4 regions of the Lysinibacillus sp. NPDC097195 genome follow, and region 4 is predicted to be linked to each of the others. Evidence: riboswitches for the same ligand, from Rfam matches in the RefSeq annotation. Region 4 holds a riboswitch; each other region holds the start of a gene.
The links. Region 4 has a riboswitch for S-adenosylmethionine ahead of ACIQXI_RS14735 (methionine ABC transporter ATP-binding protein). Riboswitches for the same ligand answer to the same signal wherever they lie in the genome.
Positions count from the first base shown of each region.

Region 1 (2,204 bases), on a different contig from region 4:
GCCAAAGCAAAAAAGTGTTAGATTGATTGTCATCAATCTAACACTTTTTTGCTTAAGTCTCGGCTTCTACCGTCATTAATGCTCTTCAGGTGTAAACGTTTTGCATCCTGTCTCTTCACTATTGGATGCACGCTGACCGTTTTGACTAACAACGAAAATAGCCTCTGCAGTACATTTATTTCCTGAACCCCAATACGTGCAGTTATTGACTTCACATAGAATCTGTTGTGCCATCGTATCACACCCCCTCAAATCTATTTATAATAATTCTAAATAATCATATAAAACAATTCAATAATCAAGAGATAAATCAGTGTTATTTAACTATCCATTTGAAAATAATACAAAAAAACTATATTATCTGAATTATTTGTTTTCTCAAAAACTTTGTATTAATTTGCTGTTTTTTTATCTTATTTGATATGTACGACTAAATTTATACATCAAATTAGCTTATGCCTCGTTTTGAAAGAACAAAAAACTATAACGTAAAATATGAGAGAATCCAGTTATATCGCAATCTATATCCGAGTTGTAATTTTTATAACCATGCACTCCTATCGAACTTGTAAACTATTTTAAATTATGCTAAAGTATTTCTTATTAATATTTCTGAATATTTATATATTTTTTCTTATCAAGAGAGATGGAGGGATTGGCCCTACGAAGTCTCAGCAACCAGTCTTAGGCATGGTGCTAATTCCAATTGGCGATATTCGCAAAAAGATGAGAAGACAGACTTCAGTAGCATTAGAGTCCTCTTCTACAAGTAGGGCTCTTTTTTTGTTTTTGAACTATCATCACGAGCGTAATGGAGCGGCGGCGACTACAGCGGAAAAACAGAGCATAGTAAAGGAAGCAGCTCGGTGCTCAAAGTAGGCGTTCGCCATGGTGTACCTCTTGCTGTTCGTATTGCATGATGGAATTGTTTCACCACTACTAATAAAGAAAGCAGGGATTTATCATGTCAAATGAACTTTTACAAGCATTACAACTATTAAAATCTAAACAATGGATCGACTTAACACACACATTCGGCCCTAACTCACCCCACTTCTTCATGTTTGAGGATGCAAAATTTGAAACGTTATTTACTCATGATGACGGCTTCCTCGCACAACAATTTACGTTTCCGGGGCAATATGGCACACATATCGACCCACCGATTCATTTCGTTCGGGATACTCGTTATTTAGACGAATTAGCATTAAAAGAACTTGTTCTTCCTCTTATTGTCATTGATAAATCCAAGGAAGCTGAAGCGAATCATGACTTCACATTAAGCGTACAAGATATTTTAGATTTCGAGGCGGAGCATGGAGAAATAGCAGCAGGGACGTTTGTTGCACTGCGTACAGATTGGAGTAAACGTTGGCCTGACAAGGATTTATTCAGTAATAAAGACAAAGATGGTCATAACCATATTCCAGGTTGGGGATTAGAAGCATTACAATTTTTATTTTCAAAACGGAAAATAAGTGCTATCGGCCACGAAACTTTTGACACGGATTCAGCGGCTGATTTTCGCAAAAATGGCAAGTTAGATGGCGAATACTTTGTATTAGATCAGGATACATATCAAATTGAATTAATGACCAACTTAGATAAGCTACCTACAAAAGGAGCTGTTATTTTTAATATTGTGGCAAAGCCAGAGAAAGCATCTGGTTTCCCTGTGCGCTCATTTGCTATTTTGCCTTAATTATAAACAATAAGGTCTGCTTCCAAATGAAGCAGACCTTTTTATTTCATCGTATTTCTTTTTTTAATTATTAAGTAAACAATAACCAGTAGGACTATAAACAGTAGTATTGCATACAGGCTGTATTGAGATAAATACAAGCCAACATAGCGCCATTTATTTCCTAATACTATCCCTAACGTAATGAAGGTAAATGTCCAGATGATAGCACCGGCATAGGCGTAGACAGCAAATTTTTTATAAGGATAATTGTTAATAGCAGCAATATAGGCTGTGATATGCCGTATACCTGGAATAAAGAAGCCAATTAGTAACAGCACAGGACCAATTTTATTAAATAATTTTCTAGTATAATCTATTTTTTGCGTAGTTATATGAATTTTAGGTCCATATTTTTGTAATAACGGTAAGCCAAAACGATAGCCTATATAATAGCTAAGTGTAATGCCCCCCGCAGCGCCCACAGCAGCACTTATTAATGTCGGAATATGTTCTAAGTTTT
Region 1 is NZ_JBIWDP010000005.1:177,274-179,477, forward strand. Features, by position in the region: gene ACIQXI_RS19145 (DUF1540 domain-containing protein) at 76-234, opposite strand; SAM riboswitch class I at 632-733, shown strand; gene ACIQXI_RS19150 (cyclase family protein) at 965-1,702, shown strand; gene ACIQXI_RS19155 (DedA family protein) at 1,744-2,204, opposite strand, start outside.
Region 1: linked by a shared signal. The riboswitch ahead of ACIQXI_RS19150 (cyclase family protein) and the one ahead of ACIQXI_RS14735 (methionine ABC transporter ATP-binding protein) in region 4 are both predicted to bind S-adenosylmethionine.

Region 2 (2,204 bases), on a different contig from region 4:
TTCTGCTAAACCAGCAGCAACGATATTTTTCGCCACATAACGTGCTGCATAAGCAGCTGAACGGTCTACTTTTGTAGCGTCCTTACCTGAGAAGGCACCACCACCATGGCGCGCATAACCACCGTATGTATCCACGATGATTTTACGACCAGTTAGTCCAGCATCCCCTTTTGGACCACCAATAACAAAACGGCCAGTTGGGTTAATGAAATATTTCGTTTCAGCATCTAATAATTCATTAGGTACTACTGGTGCAATGACGAATGCTTTTAAATCTGCTTGAATTTGCTCTAGAGTTGCTTCTTCATCATGTTGCGTCGAAATAACAATTGTATCCACACGAACTGGAATGTTATTTTCATCATACTCGATTGTCACTTGTGTTTTACCATCTGGACGTAAATATGCTAATTCACCTGATTTACGTACTTCTGTTAAACGACGTGCTAATTTATGCGCTAAACTAATTGGTAAAGGCATTAATTCAGGTGTTTCATTACATGCGTAACCAAACATTAACCCTTGGTCACCTGCGCCAATTGCTTCGATATCTGCATCTGTCATTGAGCCTTCACGTGCTTCTAAAGCTTGGTCCACACCTTGAGCAATATCCGGTGATTGTTCACCAATTGCTACTAGTACTGCTAAGTTTTCAGCATCAAAGCCGTATTTGCCGCGTGTATAGCCGATTTCTGCTACAGTATCACGCACAATACCTTTAATATCTACATAAGTAGAAGTAGTAATTTCCCCTGCTACTAATACTAATCCAGTTGTGACAGTTGTTTCACACGCTACACGTGCATTTGGATCTTCCTTTAAAATAGCATCTAAAATTGCATCCGAAATTTGGTCACAAATTTTGTCTGGATGTCCTTCTGTTACGCTTTCTGATGTAAACAATCGACGGTTTGTCATTTAGTTTTCCTCCTATTACTCTTACAAATAACATTTGCGAAATGAATACGGTACTCATTACCCATGTCAAGTTCGCTCCTAAAGGATTGAACTTCCAAGCCGTTGTTGCTTTTAACATGAGGATTTCGAAAGATCCGTCATTATAATAAGGAAAGAATTGTATATACTTACCTTTACATTCATTATGAAAATAAAAAAAATCCTTTTCTCACGTACTGTACATGAGGAAAGGAATAATGACTTCATAACCTTTCACTCTTATCGTTCAAGGGTTATCCCCTTGCATCAGGTTGGCACCAGCGCATGTCGTGAATAGTTCATGCAGGTTGCCGGGTTTCACAGGGCCTGACCCTCCACCAGCTCGGGATAAGAGTATCCGTTCAATTTCCCATCTTACGTAAAAGGTCGAACGTTGTCAATTATTTTATGACATTTTGCAGAAAAGTATTCAAAACTCGAAAATAATTTTTGAATTAGTATAGATTATTAAGGCAATTGTGTTATACTATTTTTGAAATTAAGAAAAACTCCTTCATAACGAGGGAATATTATAAAAAAGGATGGTATTTAATCGATGAATTCAGTAGAAATTGCAAACGAACTGAAGGAATTATTAAACGGCGGGAACATTAACGTTCAACTTTCAGTACCACAATTAGCGGAAAAAGCTACATCTCGTGGTGAGGCTATGTTAACAGTAGATGGCGCAGTTCGTGCAGAAACTGGCAAATACACTGGTCGTTCACCTAAAGATAAATATACGGTAGAAGAAGAAAGCACAAAAGATCAAATTGACTGGGGAAAAGTAAACCAACCAATTTCTTCCGAAGTGTTTGATAACTTATATGTAAAAGTAGTTAAATACTTAAAAGAACGTGACGAATTATTCGTATTCAAAGGCTTTGCAGGTGCTGACAAAGATTCACAATTAAGCATCCAAGTAATCAATGAATATGCATGGCACAATCTTTTCGCCCATCAATTATTTATCCGTCCAACTAAAGAAGAATTAGCTTCTCATGTGGCTGACTTCACAGTTATCTCAGCTCCTAACTTTAAAGCTGATCCAGCTGTTGATGGTACAGCTTCTGAAACATTCATCATTGTATCACTTGAAAAGAAAATTATCTTAATCGGTGGCACTGAATACGCTGGTGAAATGAAAAAATCTATTTTCGGTATTATGAACTACCTATTACCTCAACAAGGCATCCTATCTATGCACTGTTCAGCAAACGTAGGTGAAGCTGGCGATGTGGCATTATTCTTCGGTTTATCAGGTACTG
Region 2 is NZ_JBIWDP010000001.1:20,312-22,515, reverse strand. Features, by position in the region: gene metK (methionine adenosyltransferase) at 1-918, opposite strand, end outside; SAM riboswitch class I at 1,174-1,291, opposite strand; gene pckA (phosphoenolpyruvate carboxykinase (ATP)) at 1,493-2,204, shown strand, end outside.
Region 2: linked by a shared signal. The riboswitch ahead of metK (methionine adenosyltransferase) and the one ahead of ACIQXI_RS14735 (methionine ABC transporter ATP-binding protein) in region 4 are both predicted to bind S-adenosylmethionine.

Region 3 (2,204 bases), on a different contig from region 4:
GATCCATCGTTTGCTAAATAATATATTAAAAAGAGTTAGATTGAGTGCTATCAATCTAACTCTTTTTGTTATGCGTTTGTTGTCCACTACGGCGATGCTTTCCGCGGGCACATAGTAAGCCGCAACCCTCGCTAACGCGCAAGGTGTCTGCGCTTACGTTGCGTGCGTTCTAAGCTGGAGTCTACGTGGATTTTTACTGGAGGTCATAAATACATGCCTAGCATGGAAATTGTTTTAGTGCCTGGCACCCATCTTAATTCATAACGATTTTTTAAAGGCAGATGTTACTTTCGGTTCGGTACCATTGAGTAGCCTTTTGATATTTTCGATATGCAAGATGAGTGCTAAGCATAACAGTAGAATTGAAATAATAGTTGGGCCAATGCCAGGTATCCATAAATAGGTCGCCATACAAAAAGCAAGATAAAACTCAAGCACTCCAATGATTAAATAGTTTGTTAGTAAAGATAAAATAACAAATAATATAAGTGCAATTAACGCGACTTTCCAATCGACGGCAAGTAAAATGCCAATAATGGATGCTGTCCCTTTGCCACCTTTGAAGCCCATATGAAAAGGGAAATTATGACCTAAAATAACACTAGCAGCCATTGTATAAATTAAGAGCCACATTTGTATATCAGTATAGTTTGAGGCATGTGTGGCAAGGTAGTTGAGGGCACAGAGTACGGCAAGGACCCCTTTACCAATATCAATTACTGCTACTAAAACCCCGTATTTCCAGCCGAGCGATAGGGTTGCATTGGAGGCACCGGCATTGCCATGCCCAGCCTTTTTTAAATCTACACCTGATAAAAATTGTGCCACTTTAGAGCCATGAATGCAGCCAATTAAATAACCAATAACAATCATAATAAAAAATATCATGGCTTTTTCCATTAACAAATGCTCCTTTCAATTTATAAGTTTAATATAGTATATGTGCTCTTATTACGTAATGGAGCAGACAGAAGTTTCAGAAAAAAATAATTTTTACTGTTGACAGAAAAAAAGTCTATGTTTATACTGTGTAACAACGATGGAAATTGAATCACATACTCTTATCAAGAGCGGCGGAGGGAATAGGCCCTATGATGCCCGGCAACCAGTGAGTGACGAACTTGCTAAGGTGCTAATTCCTACAGATTCTTACTTGGATCTGGCAGATAAGGGGAGGAAAACTTGCAACCGCAACCCTCTTCTTAACTGAAGAGGGTTTTTGTTTTCTACACATAAATCCTCCTCATCTCCGGTACCATCGTCAAAACCACTAAGGAGGAAGAAAACATGTCGAATTTCAAACCAGAAACATTACTATTACACGGTGGTCAAGAGCCTGACCCAGTGACAGGTTCTCGAACAGTACCAGTGTATCGTTCAACAGCTTTCGTATTTAAAGACACTGCTCATGCGCAACGTCTTTTCGCATTAGAAGAAGCGGGTAATATTTATACACGTATTACAAACCCGACTGTAGATGTATTTGAAAAACGCGTCGCTTTATTAGAAGGTGGTACAGCAGCAGTAGCACTTTCATCAGGTGCAGCAGCAATCGCATTTTCTATTTTAAATCTTGCAGGAGCAGGGGATGAAATCGTAGCAGCAAGCTCTTTATACGGAGGCACATATAACTTATTAGCAAATACACTACCAAACTACGGTATTAAAACGATTTTCGTAGATGAAACGAATCCTGAAAATTTCCGTTCAGCAATCAATGAGAATACAAAAGCAGTGTTCGCTGAAATTTATGGCAACCCGAGTTTAAAAGTGCTGGATGTTGAAGCAGTAGCAACAATTGCGCATGACAATGGTTTGCCGTTAATAATTGATAGCACATTTGCTTCACCATACGGAGCAACACCAATCGATTTCGGTGCAGATATCGTTGTACATTCAGCAACAAAATGGATTGGCGGTCATGGTACCACGTTAGGTGGCATCGTTGTAGATGCTGGGAAATTTGATTGGACTCAGGGAAGATTCCCTGGTTTTACAGAGCCAGATGCGTCTTATCATGGTTTACGTTACGGAATTGATACTGCAGCGGCTGCATTTGCCACAAAACTGCGTGTACAATTACTTCGTGACTTTGGACCAACATTAAGTGCAGATGCTGCATTTAACTTATTGCAAGGTTTAGAAACGCTTCATTTGCGAATTCCTAAACACAATGAAAATGCGTTAGCAGTTGCAGAGTATTT
Region 3 is NZ_JBIWDP010000003.1:227,538-229,741, reverse strand. Features, by position in the region: gene scpC (succinyl-CoA:acetate CoA-transferase ScpC) at 1-21, shown strand, start outside; gene ACIQXI_RS16335 (glycerol-3-phosphate acyltransferase) at 259-900, opposite strand; SAM riboswitch class I at 1,059-1,173, shown strand; gene ACIQXI_RS16330 (O-acetylhomoserine aminocarboxypropyltransferase/cysteine synthase family protein) at 1,288-2,204, shown strand, end outside.
Region 3: linked by a shared signal. The riboswitch ahead of ACIQXI_RS16330 (O-acetylhomoserine aminocarboxypropyltransferase/cysteine synthase family protein) and the one ahead of ACIQXI_RS14735 (methionine ABC transporter ATP-binding protein) in region 4 are both predicted to bind S-adenosylmethionine.

Region 4 (2,204 bases):
TCGTTGAGCTTCCACAAGTTGGCGACGAGATCAAAACAGATGATCCATTCGGAAGCGTAGAATCAGTTAAAACTGTATCAGAATTATACGCACCAATTTCAGGTACTGTAGTGGAAGTAAATGCAGACTTAGAAGATAGCCCAGAGTTCGTAAATGAATCACCATATGAAAAAGCATGGATGATCGTAGTCGAGCCTGCTGATGCATCAGAGATTGAAAACCTTATGACTGCAGAACAATACGAAGAATTAATTGCAGAATAAACAAGCCTATAATAGAAAAACGTCGGACAACATACCGGCGTTTTTTATTATATAATCGGTTCGTTTTATTCAGCTAGTAAACGATTTAAGTATTTAGAGAGCTAAATATTTTAGTGCCTAGCCGGTATAATGAATAGTAATATTGTCCAAATGGCAAAGCTGCAAACATGTAGGTCTTAGCATAGTAAGATAACTGTCTAAATGGGGGTGGCGTGATGTTCGAAGGGAAATGTTTAATCGTGGAAGGCCGTTCGGATAAGCTTCAAATTGAACCTATTTTGAGTGAAGATGTTACAATACTTTGTACGAATGGAACAATTGGTGTGCATCAGCTAGAAGAATTACTCGACCCATATGAGGGCTGTGAGCTATATACATTTTTTGACGCAGATGCATCTGGAGATAAACTCCGAGCATTAATGGACAGACATTATCCAGAGGCGGAGCATCTACGGACAATGCCTACTTATAAAGAAGTAGAAACAACACCGAGGAAAGTGCTTGCAACAATTTTATTGCGCGCGCATTTTTCCATCCATAATGAATATATTTTATAAGGTTGCGTGAAACAATGGAAGAATGGACAAAAGAGCAGTGGGAAACGGCTGTAAAGTCTGGTGAAAAAACTGCCTTTTATTTATATACACCGATGTGCGGAACATGTGCCGTCGCATCCAAAATGATGGATATTATTGACCAGTTATTGCCACAGCTTCAAATCGGCAAGGCAAATATTAATTTTTTAGAGCAAATCGCTTATGATTATCAAATCGAAAGTGTCCCTTGTTTACTCGTTAGTGATGGCGGTAAAGTGAGCGAAAAAGTGTATGCTTTTCAATCCGTACCATTTTTATACGAATTGTTAAAAAAATCAATTGACTGAACTTTGCTAGCGTGGTAAAGTAACAAATATATTAAAAAACATTAAATATATCGAACTCTTATAAAGAGTGGCGGAGGGAAGTGCCCTATGAAGCCCGGCAACCATCACGTATGTGAAAAGGTGCCAAATCACTCAAAGATTTATCTTTGAAAGATGAGAGAACGGTTTAGCGTATAAAAGTACGTGACCCCTTCTACTTGTCCATGAGTGAAGGGGTTTTTTATATAAGAAAAGGAGTATTCGCTATGATACAGCTGCAAAATATAACGAAGAAATACAAAACCGCAAATGGCGAATTAACTGCTGTCAAAGATGTCAATCTTACGATAAACAAAGGTGAAATTTTTGGCATTATCGGCTATAGTGGCGCTGGTAAAAGTACGATGATTCGTTTATTAAACGGTTTAGAAAAGCCAACAACAGGTACCGTGAAAGTTAACAACCAAGAATTTTCTTCTATTAGAGGTCAAAAGTTACGTGATGCCAGACAAAAAGTAAGTATGATTTTCCAACATTTTAACTTACTTTGGTCTAGAACTGTTGCAGAAAACATAGCCTTCCCGTTAGAAATTGCAGGGGTTGCAAAGAAAGAGCGAGAGGCACGCGTCAAAGAGCTTATTGCACTTGTTGGATTAGAAGGTCGTGACAAGGCGTATCCTTCACAGCTATCAGGTGGTCAAAAGCAACGTGTTGGGATAGCACGAGCGCTTGCTAATAATCCAGAAGTATTATTATGTGATGAAGCGACATCAGCACTGGATCCTGAAACAACGGATGCGATTCTTGATCTTCTGGTTGATATTAACGAGCGTTTAGGCTTAACTATTGTGTTAATTACCCATGAAATGCATGTTATCCGCAAAATTTGTCATCGTGTGGCGGTAATGGAAGCTGGGGAAATAGTAGAGCGCGGTGAAGTATTGCAGGTGTTCCAAGCTCCGCAGGCAGCCATTACGAAAAAATTCGTTTCTCAAATTACCGATAATAAGGAAACGCAGGAGACAGTGGCACAGCTAAGAATAAATTATCCGACAGGACAACTTGTGAAGCTTGTTTTT
Region 4 is NZ_JBIWDP010000002.1:255,729-257,932, forward strand. Features, by position in the region: gene gcvH (glycine cleavage system protein GcvH) at 1-263, shown strand, start outside; gene ACIQXI_RS14725 (toprim domain-containing protein) at 479-820, shown strand; gene ACIQXI_RS14730 (thioredoxin family protein) at 835-1,146, shown strand; SAM riboswitch class I at 1,202-1,306, shown strand; gene ACIQXI_RS14735 (methionine ABC transporter ATP-binding protein) at 1,392-2,204, shown strand, end outside.